DNA from 4 places in the Streptomyces sp. NBC_00223 genome. Region 1 is predicted to be linked to each of the others. Evidence: riboswitches for the same ligand, from Rfam matches in the RefSeq annotation. Region 1 holds a riboswitch; each other region holds the start of a gene.

What was found. A riboswitch is a leader RNA that binds a small molecule or an ion and turns the genes downstream of it on or off. The one in region 1 is predicted to bind cyclic di-AMP.
Region 2: linked by a shared signal. The riboswitch ahead of OHA30_RS33240 (C40 family peptidase) and the one ahead of OHA30_RS12205 (transglycosylase family protein) in region 1 are both predicted to bind cyclic di-AMP.
Region 3: linked by a shared signal. The riboswitch ahead of OHA30_RS27805 (M23 family metallopeptidase) and the one ahead of OHA30_RS12205 (transglycosylase family protein) in region 1 are both predicted to bind cyclic di-AMP.
Region 4: linked by a shared signal. The riboswitch ahead of OHA30_RS22225 (C40 family peptidase) and the one ahead of OHA30_RS12205 (transglycosylase family protein) in region 1 are both predicted to bind cyclic di-AMP.

The regions. Positions count from the first base shown of each region.
Region 1 covers NZ_CP108109.1:2,928,237-2,933,800, reverse strand. The annotation lists gene OHA30_RS12220 (nucleoside triphosphate pyrophosphohydrolase) at 1-86, shown strand, start outside; gene OHA30_RS12215 (cytochrome P450 family protein) at 134-1,579, shown strand; gene OHA30_RS12210 (transglycosylase family protein) at 1,835-2,770, shown strand; cyclic di-AMP (ydaO/yuaA leader) riboswitch at 3,137-3,272, shown strand; gene OHA30_RS12205 (transglycosylase family protein) at 3,277-3,993, shown strand; gene eno (phosphopyruvate hydratase) at 4,285-5,564, shown strand, end outside.
Region 2 covers NZ_CP108109.1:7,820,972-7,826,535, forward strand. The annotation lists gene OHA30_RS33225 (GNAT family N-acetyltransferase) at 1-531, opposite strand, end outside; gene OHA30_RS33230 (TetR/AcrR family transcriptional regulator) at 565-1,200, opposite strand; gene OHA30_RS33235 (ABC transporter ATP-binding protein/permease) at 1,253-3,424, shown strand; gene OHA30_RS33240 (C40 family peptidase) at 3,483-3,974, opposite strand; cyclic di-AMP (ydaO/yuaA leader) riboswitch at 3,978-4,155, opposite strand; gene OHA30_RS33245 (hypothetical protein) at 4,564-4,881, opposite strand; gene OHA30_RS33250 (ATP-dependent Clp protease proteolytic subunit) at 4,888-5,523, opposite strand.
Region 3 covers NZ_CP108109.1:6,509,450-6,515,013, reverse strand. The annotation lists gene OHA30_RS27815 (HPr family phosphocarrier protein) at 1-9, shown strand, start outside; gene OHA30_RS27810 (GntR family transcriptional regulator) at 154-828, opposite strand; gene OHA30_RS27805 (M23 family metallopeptidase) at 1,149-2,072, opposite strand; cyclic di-AMP (ydaO/yuaA leader) riboswitch at 2,087-2,237, opposite strand; gene OHA30_RS27800 (M16 family metallopeptidase) at 2,469-3,833, opposite strand; gene OHA30_RS27795 (M16 family metallopeptidase) at 3,851-5,230, opposite strand; gene OHA30_RS27790 (DNA gyrase/topoisomerase IV subunit A) at 5,459-5,564, shown strand, end outside.
Region 4 covers NZ_CP108109.1:5,221,493-5,227,056, reverse strand. The annotation lists gene pcrA (DNA helicase PcrA) at 1-1,979, opposite strand, end outside; gene OHA30_RS22230 (C40 family peptidase) at 2,248-3,360, shown strand; cyclic di-AMP (ydaO/yuaA leader) riboswitch at 3,537-3,691, shown strand; gene OHA30_RS22225 (C40 family peptidase) at 3,699-4,790, shown strand; gene OHA30_RS22220 (class I SAM-dependent methyltransferase) at 4,878-5,564, opposite strand, start outside.

The DNA.
Region 1 (5,564 bases):
CCCTGCGCCACGCCGCCCGCCGCTACCGCGCCGCGATACGCGAGGCGGAGTCCGTCACACCCGAGGCCGCACCGCCGCAGGAGTGAAGGGGACGCCCGGCCGGGACGCCGGCCGGGGCGGATACCGTCGGGGGGTGACCGACCCCGCGAATCCGCGTCCCGCTTCCGCCGGCCCGGCGTCCTCCCGTCCTTCGGACGGCGGCCCCGCCGGGTCGTGCCCTGTCCCGTCCGGCCCCGCGGACCCGGGCCCCGAGGTGCCGGAGCTGTTCTCGTGGCAGTTCGCCACCGATCCGTACCCGGCGTACGCGTGGCTGCGCGAGCACGCGCCCGTGCGGTGGACGACGCTGCCCAGCGGCGTGGGGGCGTGGCTGGTGACGCGGTACGGCGACGCGCGGGAGGCGCTCGCGGACGGGCGGCTGAGCAAGAACCCCGTCCATCACGCGGGGGAGTCCCGGACCAGGGGGAAGACCGGGATCCCCGGCGAGCGCGGCGCGGATCTGATGACTCATCTGCTGAACATCGACCCGCCCGACCACACCCGGCTGCGGCGCCTGGTGTCGAAGGCGTTCACCCCGCGCCGGGTGGCGGAGTTCGGGCCGAGGGTGCAGGAGCTGACGGACGGGCTCATCGACAATTTCGCCCGGCACGGCGAGGCCGATCTGATCCACGACTTCGCCTTCCCGCTGCCGATCTACGCGATCTGCGACCTGCTGGGCGTTCCGGCCGAGGACCAGGACGACTTCCGGGACTGGGCCGGAATGATGGTGCGACATGTCACACCCGGTCAGAGCGGCGGCGGCCCCCGCGGCGGGGTCGCGCGCTCGGTGAAACGCATCCGCGCGTATCTCGTCGAGCTGATCCACCGCAAGCGCGGTGACCTCGGGGACGACCTGATCTCCGGTCTGATCCGGGCCGGCGACCACGGCGAGCACCTCACGGAGAACGAGGCCGCCGCCATGGCCTTCATCCTGCTCTTCGCCGGGTTCGAGACGACCGTGAACCTCATCGGCAACGGCGTTCACACCCTCCTGCGCCACCCCGAACCCCGCGCCCTGCTCCAGACCGAACTGGCCCGCGGCGCCCGGAAGAAGGCGCACCCCCAAGAGACAACGGAAGCAGAAGCGCGCACGGACCCGGCCCGCCCCCCGGCCGGTGGCGATCTGCTGGAGACGGCCGTAGAGGAACTGCTGCGCTACGACGGCCCGGTGGAGCTGGCGACCTGGCGCTACGCCACCAGCCCGCTCACCGTCGGCGGACAGCCGATCGCGGCCGGCGACCCGGTCCTGGTCGTGCTCGCGGCCGCCGACCGCGACCCGGCCCGCTTCGACGCGCCCGACACCGTGGATCTGGCCCGCAGGGACAATCCCCACCTCGGTTACGGACACGGCATCCACTACTGTCTGGGTGCACCACTCGCCCGGCTGGAGGCCAGAACCGCTCTGGGGACACTGCTGACCCGCCTCCCGGACCTGCGGCTCGCGGTCGATCCGGAGGAGCTGCGCTGGCGCGGCGGCCTGATCATGCGGGGGCTGCGCACCCTGCCGGTGACCTTCACCCCCGAGGCGTCGCAGTCAAAGTGACGTCGTGTCAGGAATGTGATCCCGACGTGACGCTCGCTACACCGACTTGTGATCCCTTGGCCAACACCGCTACGTTCTGCGGTCAACGCGAGGCACGAACGGCTCGCGGACGCGCCATGCCTCACCGACGCGCGGGTCTGGGCACGACGTCAACCCGCGCAGGCGCGTAAGGCTTTGACGAAAGGCGACCGCATGCTCTCGTCCGGTAACGGCCGGCACCGACGGCCCCGTCAGGCGCCGGCGGCCATGGTGACCGTGGCCGCGACAGGCGCGGGAATCGCGCTCCCCCTGCTCGGCGCGGGCGTCTCGCACGCCGCCGACGCCGGCACCTGGGACAAGGTCGCCGTCTGCGAGACCGGCGGCCTGTGGAGCGCCAACACCAACAACGGCTTCTACGGCGGCCTCGCGATCACCCAGGACACCTGGGACATGTACGGCGGCGACGTGTTCGCCGACCGGCCCGACCTCGCGTCCCGGGCGCAGCAGATCACCGTCGCCGAGAAGGTCCTCGCCGCCATCGGCCCCAACGCCTGGCCGGGCTGCGAGACCGGTACGGGGCTGCTCGACGACACCGCCACGCCGGATGTGGACCCGGGCGACACGCCCGCGCCCACCGCGCAGCCGTCGAGCCCCGCCGACAGCACGCCGGCGACTCCCACGACTCCGGTCACCACGCCCACCGCCGACCCCACCACGGCCCCGCAGACGCCTCCGGTGACTTCGGCCCCACCGGTCGCCTCCACCACGCCCGACGCGCCCACCGCGGACCCCTCCGCGCCCGTGGACACGACCGACCCCGGCGCGCCCGTCACCACCGCGCCCGGCGACCCGGACCCGACGGGCACCGCCTCGCCGGGTGGCGGACGCCACGCCAAGCCGTACAGCCCGACCGACGAGGAACTCGCCGCCGCCGACCGGGCGTCCCGGACCCAGGTCTACGCCGTCACCGAGAACGACGACGACACGGCGGCCACGGGCGACGGCACCGGCACGGCGAACGACGGCACCACCGGCGGCACTCCGCAGGTCCCTGGGAGCGACTACACCGTCGACGCGGGCGACTCGCTGTCCGGCATCGCGGCCGCCCATCACGTCGACGGCGGCTGGCGGCATCTCTTCGCGGCCAACCAGACGGTCATCGGAGACGACCCGAATCTCATCAAACCCGGACAGATCCTCAATCTCGGCTGAGGCAAAGGCTCTTAGCGCCCGAGAAGCAAAACGGACATACCGCTTTTCGGTCGCTCGGGAAGATGTGACAAGCGTCTCCTCGGACCCTGTGACCGTCTGCTCGCAGAGCGCTCAAATCGGGCCTTCCGACCTGCGCTTCTCCCTACCCGCCGGGTGGGGGAGCGCGGTTGGTGATCCACAATCGAATTATTGAACTACTCCCCGGGGTGTGCTTAACGTCTTATCGCTCGCCACAGCGAGCCCCGTTGGTACGGAACGCCGAGTCCTGCCGCCGGCCGACGGGAACAGTCGACGCGAAAGCGCCGCAGGCAGGAGCGGGGGACCCAAAGTCCTTCGCCGGACCCGGCCGTACGCCACGCAGCACCGGACAGCAGCCCGCTGCGGCACGTACGGCAAGGACCGGCTCGGGGTGAAGCCGTGGCTCCGTGTCCAAGCGGGGCCAGGCCGGGCAACTCACGTCCGAACCCGACAGCTGACCTCGTAGGCGTCGGTGAGGACAAATCATCATGGGTAAGCACCGTCGTGCCTCAAAGCTCGTCCGTTACACCACATATGCCGGAATGGTCGGGGCCGCGGCCGTCGCCGTCCCGCTGATCGGCGCCACCGCCTCCTCCGCCGCCTCGGTCGCCACCTGGGACGCCGTCGCGCAGTGCGAGTCCGGCGGCAACTGGTCCATCAACACCGGCAACGGCTACTACGGCGGCCTGCAGTTCTCGCAGTCCAGCTGGGCAGCGGCCGGCGGCCTGCAGTACGCGTCGCGCGCCGACCTGGCCACCAAGGACCAGCAGATCGCCGTCGCCGAGAAGCTGCTCGCCCTCCAGGGCCCGGGCGCCTGGTCCTGCGCCTCCGCCGGCGGTCTGACCTCCGGCGGCCCGGCCCCGGACATCAACCCGTCGGGCTCGTCGTCGTCCTCCTCCGGCTCCTCCACGCCGAAGCCGTCGACCCCCAAGCCGTCGACTCCCAAGCCCTCGACCCCGGCGCCCTCCACCACGACCCCGTCGACCGGCGGTTCCTCGTCGCACGCGTCGAGCGGCCACCACGCCTCGTCCTGGACCCGGCACGCCCAGAAGGGCGCGTACACCGTCGTCTCCGGCGACACGCTGTCCCAGATCGCCGCGTCGCACCACGTCAACGGCGGCTGGCACAAGCTGTACGAGCTCAACAAGAGCACCGTCAAGGACGCCGACCTGATCTACCCGGGTCAGCACCTGCGTCTCGGCTGAGCCGGCTCGTAGGGACACCGCCGTTCGGGCCCCGGCCCCGGCCGCGCACGCCGCGAAGGCAGGGCGCCGGGCCCCGGACAGCACCTCACCGAGACATCCGTACGACGGTCGGCCGACGCCCGGCTGAACGGCGGCCGACAGCTTTCCCACTCCCCGACCGGGCACGCACTCCCCCCGACGTGCCCGGTCGGGGTATTCCGTCTCAGAGGTCGGGCCGACGACCGGCGCGGGCCCGGATGCCGGTTAGGCTCGTCCCGATAAAGACGAGAAGACATCTCTGAAGGAGACAACGTGCCGTCCATCGATGTCGTCGTAGCCCGGGAAATCCTCGACTCGCGAGGCAACCCCACCGTCGAGGTCGAGGTCGGCCTCGACGACGGCAGCACGGGCCGAGCCGCGGTCCCGTCGGGCGCCTCCACCGGCGCTTTCGAGGCCCTCGAACTCCGCGACGGCGACAAGAACCGCTACCAGGGCAAGGGCGTCGAGAAGGCCGTCCTCGCCGTCATCGAGCAGATCGGCCCGGAGCTGGTCGGGTACGACGCCACCGAGCAGCGGCTGATCGACCAGGCGATGTTCGACCTGGACGCCACCCCGGACAAGTCCTCGCTGGGCGCGAACGCGATCCTCGGTGTCTCGCTGGCCGTCGCGCACGCCGCCTCCGACGCGTCCGACCTGCCGCTCTTCCGCTACCTGGGCGGCCCGAACGCGCATGTGCTGCCGGTCCCGATGATGAACATCCTCAACGGCGGCTCGCACGCGGACTCCAACGTCGACATCCAGGAGTTCATGATCGCCCCGATCGGCGCGGAGTCCTTCTCCGAGGCCGTGCGCTGGGGTGTCGAGGTCTACCACACCCTCAAGGGCGTGCTGAAGTCCCGCGGCCTGTCCACCGGCCTGGGCGACGAGGGCGGCTTCGCGCCGAACCTCGGCTCCAACCGCGAGGCCCTCGACCTGATCATCGAGGCCATCAAGCAGGCCGGTTACGCGCCCGGCCAGGACGTCGCGCTCGCGCTGGACGTCGCCGCGTCCGAGTTCTACAAGGACGGCAAGTACCAGTTCGAGGGCAAGGAGCTCTCGGCGGCCGAGATGACCGAGTACTACGAGGAGCTGGTGGCCTCGTACCCGCTGGTCTCCATCGAGGACCCGCTGTTCGAGGACGACTGGGCGGGCTGGAAGGTCCTCACCGACAAGCTCGGCGGCAAGGTGCAGATCGTCGGCGACGACCTGTTCGTCACCAACCCCGAGCGGCTGCAGAAGGGCATCGACAACGGCACGGCGAACGCGCTGCTGGTGAAGGTCAATCAGATCGGCTCGCTCACCGAGACGCTGGACGCGGTCGAGCTGGCCCAGCGCAACGGCTACAAGTGCATGATGTCCCACCGCTCCGGCGAGACCGAGGACGTCACCATCGCCGACCTGGCCGTCGCCACCAACTGCGGCCAGATCAAGACCGGCGCCCCGGCCCGCTCCGAGCGCGTCGCCAAGTACAACCAGCTGCTGCGCATCGAGGAGATCCTGGAGGACGCCGCGGTGTACGCCGGCCGCTCCGCGTTCCCCCGCTTCAAGAACTG
Region 2 (5,564 bases), 4.9 Mb from region 1:
GCCGCGCGCGTCCGGGTCCACCTCGACGGCGGTCTCCCAGCGCCCGGCGACCCCGCGCCCGAGGAGCACCGTGCCCCCGGGGACGGTCCAGGCCCGTACGCCGTCGCGGTGCCGCAGCGCGCGGACGATCCTCGGGTGGCCGCGGTCCTCGGTCTCCCGCAGGTCGAGCGGCGGAGGGCCGGGGAGCGGGGCCGCCACGGTGAGCAGGTCGATGTTGTTGACGCGGCGGCCGGTGCCGGCGGCGAGCGCGGTCAGGAAGGGCGGGTTGAGCGGCGCGGAGAGGTCGCCGGGCGGGAGCAGGGCGCGCAGGGCGGCTGACTCCGCGCCCGATTCCGCGCCCGATTCCGCGCCCGGGGCCGCGTCCGGTTTCGCGTCCGTGTCGGCGAAGACCACGGTGTGCGCGGTGAAGGCGATGACCCCGGCGTCCCGCGCCGACGGCTGCGGCAGGAAGGTGACCGTGCCGTCGGCGGGCGGGAAGGCGCCTCGGGCGGCCTCGGCCAGCATGCGCCGCAGGGACGCCGGTTCGCTCATCCGGCCATCATTTCAGCTGACCGGCGGGGTCGTTCAGCCGCGGGCGGCGGCCTCGACGAGCGCTTCCAGGTTGTCGAGATTCGCGGCGAATTCGGCGTCCCAGTCCACCGGGGGGATCAGCCACTCCGCGACCGCCCGATGGCCCGGCAGCGTGCCGCCGGGCAGTTGCCGGCCGCGCTCCCCGCGCGGGTCCGGCACGCCGGGGCCGAAGCGGCCGCCGGCCTCCGAGGCGATCCAGCCGAGCACGAAGGTGCTCACGAGCCGTTCCATGCGCGGCACCTCGGCCGGGGGGATGCCCGCGTCGAGGAGTGCGGAGTAGAGGAGATCGACGGTGGCCACCGCGTCCGGGGTGACGGCCGGCCGGGAGAACACCAGGGACGCCACCCACGGGTGACCGATCGACAGGCTCCGCGCGGTGTGCGCGAAGGCGCGCAGCCGCTTGCGCCAGTCCACGTCCTGCCCCATCTCGGGCGCGGCCTCGTACACCTGGGCGAGCACCCGGCCGAGCATCGCGTCCAGCAGGCCCGCCTTGTCCTTGACGTGCGGATACAGCGCCATCGGGGTGACGCCGACCGCCTGCGCGACGGCCCGCATCGACAGGCCGGAAAGGCCGCGTTCGTCAGCGATGGCCAGGGCCGCTTCCAGGATCTCTTCCCGTTTTCCGCTCATGCCTCTACAGTGTAGATCTATACGGTGTAGATCAACTTCTGGAGGGGTGACGATGCTGGTCGTCGAGGGACTGACGAAGAGGTACGGGAAGACGTTGGCGCTCGACGGCTTCTCGCTGGAGGTGCGGGCCGGGGAGGTCACCGGGCTGATCGGGCACAACGGGGCAGGGAAGACGACGTTCGTGGAGGTCACCACCGGTCTGGTGCGGCCCGGGGCGGGGCGCGTCACCGTCTGCGGGATCGACGCGCTGGCCGAACCGCGGGCCGCCCGCGCGCTGTTCGGCGTCGCGCCGCAGGAGCTCGCCCTCTACCCGACGGTCACCGTCCGCGAGCACCTGGGGCTGTTCGCCGGGCTCGCGGGGCTGCGGCGGGCCGCCGCAGCCCGCTCGGTCGAGGCGGTCGCGGAGGAGCTGGTGCTCGGGGACGTGCTGGACCGGCGGTGCGCGGTCCTCTCCGGCGGGCAGCGGCGCCGTACGCAGGCCGCCGCCGCGATGGTCGGCTCGCCGCGCGTGCTGCTGCTCGACGAGCCGACCGCGGGCGCGGACCCCGAGACCCGGCAGGCGCTGCTCGCGGCGGTACGGGCCCGCGCGGACGCGGGTGCGGCGGTCGTCTACACCACGCACTACCTGCCCGAACTCGTCGACCTGGACGCGACGTTGGCCGTGGCCAGGGCCGGACGCGTGGTCGCCCGCGGGGAGCGGGCGGCGCTCACGAGCGGGCTGCCCGGCGAGGTACGGGTCGCCCTCGACCCGGACCGGCCGCGGCCCGGGCTCCCCGCCGAGCTGGGTTCCCGTACCCGGGACGACGGGCAGGGCGGGCTGCGGATCGCCACCTTCGATCCGCCGGCCGACCTCGCGGCGCTCCTCACCGCCGGGTGCGCGCCCCTCGCGGTCGACGTCCGCCGCCCCGACCTCGACGACCTCTACGCGGCCCTCGCCACCTCGGCGCCCAAGGCCCTCGCCACCCCGCCGGGCACCGAGGCGGAGTTCGCCTCCGGCGGTTTCGTGGACGGCGGGCGGCAACCGGAGCCGGGCGCGGGTGTCCTCGCCGCCGGCCCGCCGGGGCCGGGCGCGGGCGGCCGGAAACCCGGCCCGGATGCTGTCGACGCGCGTATGTCCGTCGCCAATGTGCCCGGCGCCGCCGACGCCGCCGACGCGGCCGGGGCGGGTGGAGAGCCGGGCTGTTCCGGGATCCGGTCGCCGCGTGCCGAGGCGGGTCGCAACGGGGGTGTGCGCGTCTCGGATGGCGCCGGATCCCCGATCTCCGCGGCCGCTGCCACGCAGCGCCGTCCCGCCGTGACAGGCGTGGACCGGCACGCGGCCGTCTTCCTTCCGCCGGGCGGCGAGGAAGGGATTCGCCCTGGTGCCGACGCGGGGGCTGACTCCGCCGTCCGTGTGTCGGCCGCCGCCTCCGGGGTCACGTCGGCGGGTGAGCCCCGGCAACCGCGCGACCCGCGCGAGGGTGGCGGGGGCGCGCGGGGCGGGGTGGGGAGGGCCGGCGTGCTCGTGCGGCACAACGCCGCCGTGCTGCTGCACGAGCCCGGCCCGCTGATCGGCCGCCTCCTCATGCCCGTGATCCTGCTGCTCGCGATGCGGCCGCTCTACACGGCCGTCCAGGGGCCGTCGGGGACCGCGCTGGCCGTCGTCGGCTCGCTCGTGACGTTCTCGCTGCTCGCCCTGTCGATCGTGGGCTCGTCGATCCTGTCCGAGCGGGTCTGGCGCACCTGGGACCGGCTGCGCCAGACCCCCGTACGCGCGGGCGAGCTGCTGATCGGCAAGGCCCTGCCCGTGTTCGGCGTGCTCGCCGCCCAGCAGGTGTTCGTCCTCGGCTTCGGCGTGGTCGCCTTCGGAATGCGCGTGGCCGCGCCCGGCCTGCTCGTGGCCGCCTGCGTCGCCTGGATACTGGCGCTGCTGGGCATGGGCTCGGCCGCCGCCCTGCTCGTACGGAGCTACGGCCAGCTCATGGCCGCGTTCGACATCGGCGCCTTCTTCCTCACCACCCTCGGCGGTGTGCTCGTACCGCTGTCCACCCTCCCGGGCTGGATGCGCGCGGCCGCCCCGCTCTCACCCGGGTACTGGGCCGCCGACGCCCTGCGCGAGGCCGCCATGGGCCACGCGCCGCGTACGTACACGGACATCTGCGTGCTGCTGGCGATAGCGGCCGTCACGGGCACGATCGCCGTCCGGCGTGTCACCCGCGGCTGGGGCCGCGCGCTCGCCGTCTGACGGTCCGGGCCGGGCGCCCGACCAGGGCCCGGATCAGGCGCCCGGCCCGGACCCCGGCTCACCCGACCACCCGCCCGTACCAGACGCTGTTCGTCCAGATGCGTTCCAGCCGGACCGTGGTGCCGGTCTTGGGCGCGTGCCAGATGGTGCCGGCGCCGGCGTAGATGCCGACGTGGTAAACGGAGGAACCGGAGTGGAAGAAGACCAGGTCACCGACTCTTCGGGAGCCCACGGAGATGTGCTGCGTGCTGTTGTACTGCGCCGCCGCCGTACGCGGGAGGGACTTGCCCGCCGCCTTGAACGAGTACAGCGTCAGGCCCGAGCAGTCGAAGCGGTACGGCCCGGACGCCCCCCACTGATAGGGCGAACCCTTCTTCGAGGCCGCGATGCCGAGCGCCTCCGCGCCCAGTGACGCGGCCTCGGCCCGCTGGACGGTCTCCGGCAGCAGGGACGGTACGGTGACGGCCGCCGCGGTGAGCATGGAGGCGGCCCCGAGCCGGGTCAGCCGCGCGGACAGGTGAGGAGACGTGATGCGGTTGAGCGCGGTCATGCGCAACCCTTCGTCATCAGCCTGCGAAGGATGACCTGTCGGGTTCGGGCAGGCGAAGATGCCCGGCCGCGCACTGCGGCTTCACCCCAAGGGCCGGCCCGGACGCGTTCCGGGACCGACCCGTCGTGCTGGGTCCTCCGCTCCTGCCGCTGCACTCATGTCGACCTGGCATCCAACGCGTCGGCAGGACTGGGCATCCGCGCGGACCGCCCCGCCACGGCGGCGGGGGCTTGTCGTCAGCACGGATGGTTACCCACTCCACGCACTCGCGCGGTCACAGAAACGCGCGATGTGAGTCTCGTCACGCCTCCGCCGTCCGGGTGAGCGCCTGCGGCCCGCGCCCGCCGGCCGCCGTCGCCGTACGATCTGACCTGCGACGATCTCCGGGGCTCCCGGCCGGGCCCGGCCGCTGGCCGCAACTGTTCGACGGATTGCCGGAAGCGGCGGAATACGCCAATGGACTGAGCCGAGCCGACACCGGGTGGCGCAACCGGTGGCGCAGCGTCACGAATTCGGCGCCGCGACGGCACATGTCCGGCGGCTCACGCGTCCGCCGGTTCACGCGTCGGGGGTTCGCACCTCCGCGGCCTCACGCGTCCGGCGGCGCCGCGGGGTCGGGCGGCACAGCCACCTGACCGGTCCGCCGCTGCCCGTCGAGCACCCGCAGCGCGCGCCCGAGCGTGGCGTGGTGCATCTGGGTCTCACCGCGCAGATGCATCACGGTGAGCGCCTCCCGCAGTGCGACCGCCCGGCTCACCAGCGCCTGCGCGGCCCGCAGCGCGGCATAGGTGTCCGTGTTGCGGGACGGGTTGATCCGGCCGAGCAGGTCGACGACCTCCAGATAGGTGTCGATCAGCTCGCCCTCCGAGCGGGTCAGCGCCGGCAGCGGCGGCGGTTCCGGCACCACCGCGGGTCACCGCAGGCCGTACGCGGGGGTGTTGGCCTTGCGGCTGGTGGTCGTCCGGTCCACCAGGCCGTAGTCGACGGCCGCTTGCGCGTCGAGGACCTTGTCCCGCTCGATGTCGGCGCGGACCTGATCCAGTTCCCGGCCGGTGTGCCTGACCAGCAGCGTCTCCAACTGCTCGCGGGTGCGCAGCAGTTCATTGGCCTGGATCTCCAGGTCCGACACATCGCCCTGTACGGCCTCGCTCAGCGAGGGCTGGTGGATCAGAACACGCGCGCCCGGTGTGATCAACCGCTTGCCGGGCGAGCCCGCGGCCAGCAGCACCGCGGCGGCGGAGGCCGCCTGGCCGATGCAGACCGTCGCCACGTCGCAGGTGACGAACTGCATCGTGTCGTAGATCGCGGTCATCGCGGAGAAGGAGCCGCCGGGGGAGTTGATGTAGAGGTTGATGTCCTGCTCGGGCGCGGAGCTCTCCAGGTGGATGAGCTGGGCCATCACGTCGTTCGCCGACGTGTCGTCGATCTGCGTGCCCAGGAAGACGATCCGCTCCTGGAGCAGCTTGGAGTAGGGGTCCATCGTGCGGACGCCGTTGCTGCCGCGCTCGGTGAACTCGGGCAGGACGTAGCGGGCGGTGGGACGGAACACGGGTACGCACCTCCATCACTACAAAATGTACAGGACGTACA
Region 3 (5,564 bases), 3.6 Mb from region 1:
ACCGTCTGAGCCGTAATTCGGCGAGCGGAACCGTAATTCGACGGACGGCATCGGAATTCGGCGGGCCCGGACCATTCCCCCATGGAAGGTCCGGGCCCGCCTTTCCGTTTACGCGCCTTCCGGAATTCTATGACCTTTTATACGGCGCCTTTGTTAAGCGCGGCGGCGCATCATGTGTACGGAAGGTTTCGGGGTCCTCACCGCCGTGGCGCGCTCCGCGTGGATCACCGCGAGCCGGCGGGCCCGCTCGGCGTCGCCGCGGGCCACCGCGTCCACGATCGCCGCGTGCTCCGCCCAGGACTCCGCGGCCCGGGCCGAACCGTCGTCGCCGTAGACCCACGCGATCTTGTGCCGCAGCTGGGTGAGCAGCGCGGCCAGGGTGGGACTGCCCGACGCCTGGGCCAGCGTCTCGTGGAACCAGCCGTTCAGCGAGGGCAGATCCGACAGCTGCCCCTGTCCGGCCCGCTCCTGGCCGAGCCGCACCAGGCCGCGCAGCACGCGCAGGTGCGCGTCGGTACGGCGCTGGGCCGCCCGGCCCGCGCCCAGCGGCTCCAGCAGCGCGCGGATCTCCAGCAGGTCGGCCGCCTCCTGCTCGGTCGGCTCGGCGACCGAGGCGCCGGCGTGTCTGCGGGTGCGGACGAAGCCCTCGGACTCCAGGGTGCGCAGCGCCTCGCGCACGGGCACCCGGGACACCCCGTACCGCCGGGCGAGCAGTTCCTCGGTCAGCCGGCCGCCCGGTGGGAAGAAACCGCCGACAATGTCGTCGCGGATCGCCGCGCACACCACTTGGGCGGAGATACGGCGGCCGGTGCCGTCCGTCCCGTTCACGTACGATTCCGCATCGCAGGACTCCGTTCTTTCCCCGTATTGTGCCGCGACTCTATTTCAGCACAAGAGGGAATGGAAAAGCAGCCCCCGAATTCGGTACTCTTTCCGGCCGGGGCTGACGGGGAGGGGAGGCGGGCGGAAGGTGTCCGGGCGGCCCGGTGGCCGCCGGCGCTTGCGATCACCACTGCCCGGCTCCGGACGCTCCCCTCGTGCTTCCGCGCGCTTCGGATGCCTCCGGACGCGCGCGAAGGCCCCGGCGGGAGGAACCGGGGCCTTCGGTCGGGGGTGCGCCGCCACCGGCGGCGCGACGCGGGAACGCGTCAGATGGTGACGCCGTGCGAGGCCAGGTAGGCCACGGGGTCGAGGTCGGAGCCGTAGTCCGGGGTGGTGCGGACCTCGAAGTGCAGATGCGGTCCGGTCACGTTGCCGGTCGCGCCCGAGACGCCGATCTCCTGACCCTCCGTGACCGTCTGGCCGGCCGAGACCAGCGGCTGGGTCAGATGCCCGTACAGCGTGTACATGCCGTCCGCGTGCTTGATGATCACGTCGTTGCCGTAGGCGCCGTCCGCGCCCGCCGACACCACCGTGCCCGCGGCGACCGCGTGTACCGGGGTGCCCGAGCCCACCAGGAAGTCGACACCGGTGTGCGAACCGCTCGACCACAGCGAACCCGACGCCTTGTAACCCGTACCGATCGCGGCGTCCCCGACCGGCTTCATGTAGCCGGAGTCCACGGGGAGCGCGGTACGCGCGGTGGAGCGGCTGGCGCCTGTCAGCGTGTCACGTGTGGCGGCCGTCGCCGCCTTGGCCGCGGCCGCGGCGCGGGCCTTGGTCTCGGCGGCGGCCTTCGCGGCGGCAGCGGCCTTCGCCTTGGCCGCCGCCTTCGCCCGCGCCCTGGCCTCGGCCCTGGCCTGCGCCTTGGCCTCCGCCTGAGCCTTCTGCGCGGCCTTGCGCGCCTGATCGGCCCTGGCCTGCGCGGCGTCGGCGGCCTCGCGCTGGGCGTCGGCCTGCGCGGCGAGGGTGTGCGCCAGCGAGTCGCTGACGTCCGGGGCCCGGGTGAAGGCGGTGTCGCGGACCGGAGCGGGGGCGGGGTCGGCCTGCCCGGGCGAGGCCATCGCGTTGGCGCCGAAGGCCCCGGCCCCGCTGAGTACGGCCACTCCGGCCAGGGCGGCGGCGCCGGCCCGGACCCGGCGCGGACGGCGGTGCTTCCCGCTGGGCGCGGGCAGTCGAGGGGTGAACGCCATGAGGAGGCGAGCTCCTTTCCTTCCTTCTCGCCTACCGGGTCAGCTGACGGGTTCGGAGCAGGAAGGTCTCCTACGGGACCGCCGCTGGGCGGAGGGTCCCGATTCACCCCAAGGACACGTGGGTCCCCGGCTCCCCTGGGTGCGGGGACTCGGCGATGCGCACCCGGGGCCGCAGGACACGGCTGGTGCTGACGGGTGACGGGCGTTGACGCTAACCGGGCACTCGTGCGTATGACAAACAGATCGGCTGATATGTAGTGGACGCCACACCAAGGCGCACCAATCACCCTTCGGCGCCCACACCACCCCGCACCGCCCGCACGGCACCAAAACGCCCGGAACCCCGGCGCCACGAGGGCGACCGGGGTTCCGGGCTGCGAACGTACGACGGTCGGATCAGCTGACGACGGTCACCTGTCCGATGCCCAGCTCACGTACCGGGTCCGCGATGGCCGAGGCGTCTCCGACGAGGATCACCACCAGGCGGTCCAGCGGGAAGGCGTTGACCACCGCGGCGGTGGCCTCCACCGTGCCGGTCGCCGCGAGCCGCGCGTAGAGCTCGGCCTGGTAGTCGTCCGGGAGCTGCTGCTCGACCTGGTCGGTGAGCGTGCCCGCCACCGCGGCGGCCGTCTCGTACCGCAGGGGCGCGACCCCGACGAGGTTCTGCACGGCGACATCGCGCTCGTCGTCGGTCAGCCCGTCCTCGGCGAGGGTGCGGATCACCTGGCGGAGGTCGGCGAGAGCGGGACCGGTGACCTCGGTGGCCACCGAACCGCTGATCGCCAGCAGCGCGGCGCCGGTACCGTCCGCGGACGACAGCAGCACCTGGGCGAAGGCCCGGACTCCGTAGGTGTAGCCCTTCTCCTCGCGCAGCACCCGGTCGAGACGCGAGGTGAGGGTGCCGCCGAGGCAGTAGGTGCCCAGGACCTGCGCGGCCCACGCCGGGTCGTGCCGGTCGGCGCCGGTCCGGCCGATCAGCAGCTGCGTCTGGACCGAGCCCGGGCGGTCGACGATCACCACGCGCGCGGAGTCGTCCGCGGTGATCGCCGGACGCGGACGGGCCTCGCCGGGGGTGCCCCGCCACCGGCCGAGGGTGCTGTCGAGCAGGGCCGGCAGGTCGATGCCGGTGAAGTCGCCGACCGCGACGGCGGTGGCGGTCGCGGGCCGGACATGGGCCTCGTAGAAGGCGCGGACCGCGGCCGAGTCGATCCTGCGGACGGTCTCCTCGGTGCCCTGGCGGGGCCGCGAACAGCGCAGCTCGGCCGGGAAGAGCTCCTTGGACAGCGCCATGGCGGCCCGGCGGGCGGGGTTGGCCAGCTCGTGCGGGATCTCGTCGAGCCGGTTGGCGACCAGGCGCTTGATCTCGTCGTCGGGGAAGGCGGGGGCCCGCAGCGCCTCGGCGAGCAGCCCGAGGGCCTTGTCCAGGCGGGAGGCGGGCACTTCGAGGGTGACCCGGACCCCGGGGTGGTCGGCGTGCGCGTCCAGGGTGGCGCCGCAGCGCTCCAGCTCGGCCGCGAACTCCTCGGCGGTGTGCTCGTCGGTGCCCTCGGACAGCGCCCTGGCCATGATGGTGCCGACCCCGTCGAGGCCCTCCGGCTCGGCGTCCAGCGGCGCGGCGAGCAGCACCTCGACGGCCACGACCCGCCGGCCGGGACGGTGACTGGTCAGCAGCGTCAGGCCGTTGGCCAGGGTGCCGCGCTCGGGCGCGGGAAACGCCCACGGCTTGGGCTCGCCGGCCTGCGGCTGCGGGTGGAACGTCATGACGGCGGCGGTGTCGCTCACGCTTCGCCCTCTTCCTGGTCCTGGTCGATCGCGGCCTGGTCTTCCTGCGGCTCGGTGGCGTCGTCGCCGGACTGCGCGCCGCCGGTGGGTTCGTAGACGAGCACGGCGCGGTTGTCGGGCCGCAGCCGCGCCGCGGCCACCGCCTGGACCTCCTCCGCGGTGACGGCCAGCACCCGCTGCACGGCGGTCAGGGCGAGCTGCGGGTCGCCGAAGAGCACGGCGAACCGGCACAGTTCGTCCGCCCGGCCGCCGACGGTCGACAGCCGGTCCAGCCACTCCCGCTCCAGCTGGGCCTGGGCCCGCTCCATCTCGGCGGGCGTCGGGCCGTGTTCGGCGAACCGGGCCAGCTCCTCGTCCACCGCCTCCTCGATGGCGGACAGTTCGACCCCGCTGGACGCCTTGACGTCGAGCCAGCCGAGCGAGGGCGCCCCGGCCAGCCGCAGCAGCCCGAACCCGGCGGCCACCGCCGTACGGTCCCGCCGTACCAGCCGGTTGTGCAGCCGGGACGACTCGCCGCCGCCCAGCACCGTCAGCGCCAGATCGGCGGCGTCGCCCGCGCGGGTGCCGTCCTCGGGCAGCCGGTAGGCGGCCATCAGGGCGCGCGAGGGCACGTCCTCCTCGATCACCTCGCGCAGCTGGCCGCCCATGATCTCGGGCAGCGAGCCGTCGCGCGGCGCCGGCTTGCCGTCGTGCGCGGGGATCGTGCCGAAGTACTTCTCGACCCAGGCCAGGGTCTGCTCCGGGTCGATGTCGCCGACCACGGCGAGCACCGCGTTGCCCGGCGCGTAGTACGTGCGGAAGAACGCCTGGGCGTCCTCCAGCGAGGCCGCGTCCAGATCGGCCATCGAGCCGATCGGCGTGTGGTGGTACGGGTGGCCCTCCGGGTAGGCGAGGGCGGTCAGCCGCTCGAAGGCCGTACCGTAGGGCACATTGTCGTACCGCTGGCGGCGCTCGTTCTTCACCACGTCGCGCTGGTTGTCCAGGCTCTCCAGGTCCAGGGCGGTCAGCAGGCTGCCCATCCGGTCCGCCTCGAGCCACAGGGCCAGCTCGACCTGGTGGGCGGGCATCGTCTCGAAGTAGTTGGTGCGCTCGAAGCTCGTGGTGCCGTTGAGCGAACCGCCCGCGCCCTGGACCAGTTCGAAGTGGCCGTTGCCCTTCACACTGGACGAGCCCTGGAACATCAGGTGCTCGAAGAGGTGGGCGAGACCGGTGCGGCCCGCCACCTCGTGGCGTGAACCGACGTCGTACCAGAGGCAGACGGCGGCCACCGGGGTGAGATGGTCCTCCGAGAGCACCACCCGCAGGCCGTTCGCCAGGCGGTGCTCGGTGGCTGTCAGGCCGCTGGAGTGTGCCTCCGGCGTGGCCGTGTGACCCATGGGCAAGCTGTCCTTCCGGTCGCGTGCTCGTGACTGCGTAGAGTGCTGCCACTCTAGGCAAGCGAGTCGGCGGTCGGCGAAGTTCCCGGTGAAGGCGCGCTCGTACGGGGGTGTGGTCGGCGTTGTCGGTGTCGCGGGCCACAATGGAGCGCGTCAAGTTCACCGGTCCAGACGAAGGCTCCGGACGGAGATCCGGACGAGGCAACCAGCAGAAGGAGCGCCGCCGAGATGGCCCGCCGCACGACGAAGACCCCGCCGCCGGACGACGCCTTCGAGGAGCGCATCCTCGACATCGACGTCGTGGACGAGATGCAGGGCTCCTATCTGGAGTACG
Region 4 (5,564 bases), 2.3 Mb from region 1:
TCCTCCATGCCGGTCAGGAACACCACAGGGAACTCAAGGCCCTTCGCGGTGTGCAGCGTCATGAGCGTGATCACACCGCCGGACTCCGTGTCGTCGTCCGGGATCTGGTCCGAGTCGGCGACGAGCGCGACCCGCTCCAGGAACTCGGCCAGCGTGCCCGGCTCCTCCTCGCCGCGCTCCTGCTCGAACTCCAGTGCCACCGCGGCGAGTTCCTGAAGGTTCTCGACCCGGGTCTCGTCCTGCGGATCGGTCGACGCCTGCAACTCGGCGAGATAGCCGGTCCGTTCCAGCACCGCTTCCAGCACCACCGCGGGCCCGGCGCCCGACTCGACGACCGTGCGCAGCTCGTCCATCAGCGTGTTGAACCGCTTGACCGCGTTGGCCGAGCGCGCCGCCATGCCGTAGGCGTCGTCGACCCGGCGCAGTGCCTGCGGGAAGGAGATCCGCTCGCGCTGCGACAGGGCGTCGATCATCGCCTCGGCCCGGTCGCCGATGCCGCGCTTGGGCACGTTGAGGATGCGGCGCAGGGGTACGGAGTCCTCGGGGTTGGCCAGCACCCGCAGGTAGGCGAGCACGTCGCGGACCTCGCGCCGCTCGTAGAAGCGGACGCCGCCGACCACCTTGTACGGCAGCCCGACCCGGATGAAGACCTCTTCGAAGACACGGGACTGCGCGTTGGTGCGGTAGAAGACGGCGACGTCGCCGGGGCGGGCGTCACCGGCGTCGGTGAGGCGGTCGATCTCGTCGGCGACGTACTGCGCCTCGTCGTGCTCCTGGTCGGCCGCGTAGCCGATGATGACCGGGCCCTCGCCGGACTCGGTCCACAGGTTCTTGGCGCGGCGCCCGGCGTTGCGCTCGATGACGGCGTTGGCGGCCGAGAGGATGGTCTGGGTGGAGCGGTAGTTCTGCTCCAGCAGGATCGTACGGGCCTGCGGGTAGTCCTCCTCGAACTGGAGGATGTTGCGGATGGTCGCGCCCCGGAAGGCGTAGATCGACTGGTCCGCGTCGCCGACGACGCACAGCTCGGCCATCTCGTGAGCCGGCTCGCCGCCCTCGGCTCCGCCCGGCCCGACCAGCTCGCGCACCAGCGTGTACTGGGCGTGGTTGGTGTCCTGGTACTCGTCGACGAGGACGTGCCGGAAGCGCCGCCGGTAGTGCTCGGCGACGTCGGGGAACGCCTGGAGCAGATTGACCGTGGTCATGATGATGTCGTCGAAGTCCAGCGCGTTGGCCTCGCGCAGCCGCGCCTGGTACATCGCGTACGCCTCGGCGAGCTTCTTCTCGAAGGAGTTCTCCGCCTGGGCGGCGAAGGTCTCCTCGTCGATGAGTTCGTTCTTGAGGTTGGAGACCTTCGCGCTGAAGGACTTCGGCGGGAACTGCTTGGGGTCGAGGTCCAGGTCCCGGCAGACCAGCGCCATCAGCCGCTTGGAGTCGGCGGCGTCGTAGATCGAGAAGGACGAGGTGAAGCCCAGCACCTTGGACTCGCGGCGCAGGATGCGGACGCAGGCGCTGTGGAAGGTGGACACCCACATGGCCTTGGCGCGCGGGCCGACCAGCTCCTCGACGCGCTCCTTCATCTCGCCCGCGGCCTTGTTGGTGAAGGTGATCGCGAGGATCGCGCCGGGGTGCACCTGGCGGGCGCCGAGCAGATAGGCGATGCGGTGGGTGAGCACCCGGGTCTTGCCCGAGCCGGCCCCGGCGACGATGAGCAGCGGTCCGCCGGCGTGCTCGACGGCCGCGCGCTGCTGCTCGTTGAGCCCTTCGAGCAGTTGCGCGGGGTCGGTGGCCGGGCGCGGTGCGCCGTCCCGGTAGTACGCGTCGCGCTCGGGCGGCGGCCCGTCGAACCGGTCGCCGAAGAGGCTGTCCGGTACGTGCTCCGGCCCGCCGTCGTCCTCCGGCGGCGGGGGCGCGGAGTCGACCGGCCCATGGGCGGCGGAGTCGAGGCCGGCGAGGAAGTGTTCGTCAAAGAGGCTGCTCATCGCCTCCCGAGTCTAGGCGTCCCCACCGACAGTCCGGCCCGGTTCACCGAAGGACCCGGCGGAGGTGTCCGTACGGGCCCGCGGCGCCGCCCCGCGCCCGTCCCCTCGTAGCCCGTCCGCCACCCTCCGTCACAACTCTCCGCGATCGGCAAAAGATGACGAAAAGGTATCGGGCCTATCGGACATCGGCCTTTCCAGTGGTACCGGGCGTTGGCTACGGTTCCGCACCAACCGCATCCAGGCAGCGGCCGAGAGGAGTCCGCCCGCAATGGCGACACACCGTAAGGCCCGTACCGCGCTACTCAGCTCCCCCGGCCCGCGCGCGGCCGTGGGGCTCACCACAGCCGCCCTGGCCACCGTGACCCTGCTCACCGAGAGCGCGAACGCCGCGCCCGCCAAGCCCGCGCAGCCGTCGATATCCGAGGTGAAGGCGAAGGTCGACTCGCTGATGCACCAGGCCGAGGTCGCCACCGAGCACTACAACGGCGCCAAGGAGCAGACCGACCAGCAGAACACGAAGGTCAACAAGCTGCTGGCGCAGGCCGCGCGGAAGACACAGCAGCTGAACGACTCCCGGCGGTTGCTGGGCCAGTACGCGGCCGCGCAGTACCGGGCCGGCGGCGACGACTCGGCCGGGCGCTATCTGCTCGCCGCCGACCCGGAGAGCCTGGCCGACCAGGCCCATCTGACCGATGTGCTCGGCCGGCGGCAGAAGCAGGCCGTGGAGTCCTACCGGGTGCAGCAGGCCGCGGCCACTCAGCAGCGGATCGAGGCGGCGCAGAGCCTGGCGACCCTCACCACGCAGCAGGCCGGACTGCGGACGGCCAAGAAGGACGTACAGACCAAGCTGGGCGCGGCGCAGCACCTGCTCAACACGCTGACCGCGCAGGAGAAGGCGCGGCTGGCGGCGCTACAGGCCGAGCAGGAGGCCGAAGCGCGGGTGAAGGCGGCCGCGCTGGCGGCGAAGGAGAAGGCCGCGCGGCAGGCCGCGGCCGCCAGGGCCGAGGACGCCCCCGTGCCGGCCGCCAACTCCTCGGTCGCCGACCAGGCCATCGCCTTCGCGCGCAACCAGCTCGGGAAGCCGTATGTGTGGGGCGCGACCGGGCCGGACTCGTTCGACTGCTCGGGCCTTACCCAGGCGGCGTACAAGGCGGCCGGGATCGAGCTGCCGCGGACCACGTACGACCAGGTGGACGTCGGCACCCGGGTGTCGGAGTCGGACCTCCGGCCGGGCGATCTGATCTTCTTCTACAGCGACGTCAGCCATGTCGGGCTCTACATCGGCGACGGCCAGATGATCCACGCCCCGCACACCGGCACGGTGGTCAAAATCGCCCCGATCACCGAAATGCCGTTCTATGCGGCGGCGCGCCCGTATTGATCCCTTGAGGGCGATCGGAGCGCATTGGGCGGTAATGGGTAACGATGCCCCGCACAACCCGTAAGATCACAAAGCGATTTCGGTCACATTGCGATCTAAACTTCCCAAGCCTTGCGCCAGTTGACTACCGTAGCCCGCTAGGTGGCTCGTTCCCCGCCGGTGAAGGTGCCGGCAGCCAGCCGCCTCCGCCTAATCCGGCGACAGCCGGAACCGGGGACCCACCAGCAGTTTGGGGTGAATCGGGGCAGGCGCCGACAGGCGTCCGGCCCGTAGGGCTACCTTTCCGGCCCGAACCCGTCAGCTAACCCGGTCGGCGGCGCATGGAAGGAGTCGCCTCCTTGGCGTCGCACCGCAAGCCGCGCACCCACATACTCTCCTCGGCCGCTCCGCGTGCCGCCGTGGGTATCACCGCCGCGGCCCTCGCCTCGGTCACCCTGCTCAGCGAGAGCGCCACTGCCGCGCCGGCCAAGCCCTCGCAGCCCTCGATCTCCGAGGTGAAGCAGCAGGTCGACGACCTCAACGAGCAGGCCGAGATCGCGACACAGCACTACGACCAGGCCAAGGAGAAGACCGAGAAGCAGCGGGAGAAGGCCAACCAGCTGCTCACCCAGGTCGCCCAGAAGACCCAGAAGATGAACGAGACGCGGCGGGTGCTCGGCCAGTTCGCCGCCGCCCAGTACCGCGACGGCGGCCTGGACCAGACGACCCAGCTGCTGCTCTCCGACAACCCGGAGCAGTTCTTCCAGCAGTCGCACCTGATGGACCGGGTCTCCGCCACGCAGGAACAGGCGCTGGAGGACTTCAAGATCCAGCAGGAGCAGGCGTCCATCCAGCGTGCCCAGGCCACCGCGAGCCTGAACGAGCTGACCACCGCGCAGAACAAGCTCGCCACCGAGAAGAAGAACCTCCAGACCAAGCTGGCCGCCGCGCAGAAGCTGCTCAACAGCCTCAACGCCGAACAGCGCGCCAAGCTCGCCGCGATGCACCCGAAGGTGGCGCCGGTCTCGTCGTCGTCCTCTTCTTCCTCTTCTTCCTCCTCCTCGGCGTCGAACGCGAGCTACACCTACAACGGTCCCGCCTCCGGGCGCGCGGCGGCCGCGATCGCGTTCGCGATGGCCCAGCGCGGCAAGCCGTACCGCTCCACCGGCACGGGCCCGGACTCGTACGACTGCTCGGGTCTGACCCAGGCGGCCTACCACGCGGCGGGCATCACCATCGGGCGGACGACCTGGGACCAGGTCAAGGACGGCACGGCGGTCTCGCAGTCCGAACTGCGCCCAGGCGACCTGGTGTTCTTCTACTCCGGCATCAGCCATGTCGGCATCTACATCGGCAACGGCCAGATCGTGCACGCACCGCACACCGGGGCGGTCGTGGAGGTCGGGCAGATGAGCTGGATGCCGTTCGCGGCGGCGCGCCGGATCGCGTAAGGCGCCGCCTCCGGGCGCCGGGTCGCGTCACCGCCGCTCTCGACTGCCGAGCGCTCAGCGCAGCCGACGCTCTCGGCCGCCGAGCGCTCAGCGCAGCACCAGCAGGTCCATCCAGCTCGTCGCGGGCGCGTCCGGGTCGGCCGCCCGCAGCCGGGCCGTGCCGCGCGCGAACTCCTCGTCGCTCAGCGCCCGCAGCTTGGAGTCGGCGTCCCGGCGCAGCCGGTCCGCGTACTGCCCGAGGTTCGCGGCGCTCTCCTGCGGTACGGCGGCCAGGCTCACCCGGGTGAATCCGGCCGGCGCGAAGGCCGCGCAGACCTGCTCGACGCTCGCGTAGTCGGCGATGCCCCGGGCGGTCTCGGGGAAGAACCGCACCCGCAGGTCGTTGTCGGCCCGGCCGGGGAAGATGTTGCGGATCAGCACGGGGGCCTGCGGCCGGAGCGCCCTGCGCAGTTCGTGGGCCGCGGCCGTGAGGTCGCCGATGTGGTGCAGGACCGAGCCGAGCCAGGCCGCGTCCGCGCAGCCGTCGGCGACGGGCAGCGCCTCGGCGCGGCCGTCCAGCGCCTCGATGCCGGGCTCCGCCGGGATCAGGTCGCGCATCGCCGCCGCGGGCTCGACCGCGAGCACCCGGACGCCGAACCAGTCGCGCAGCGCCCCCGCGAACCCCCCGGTGCCCGCGCCGACGTCGAGCACGGTCATGCCCGGCGCGAGCCCGGCGGCAGCCTCGATCGCCGTACGCCACGCCGTGAGCCCGTCACGCGGGATCTCCCGGGCGAG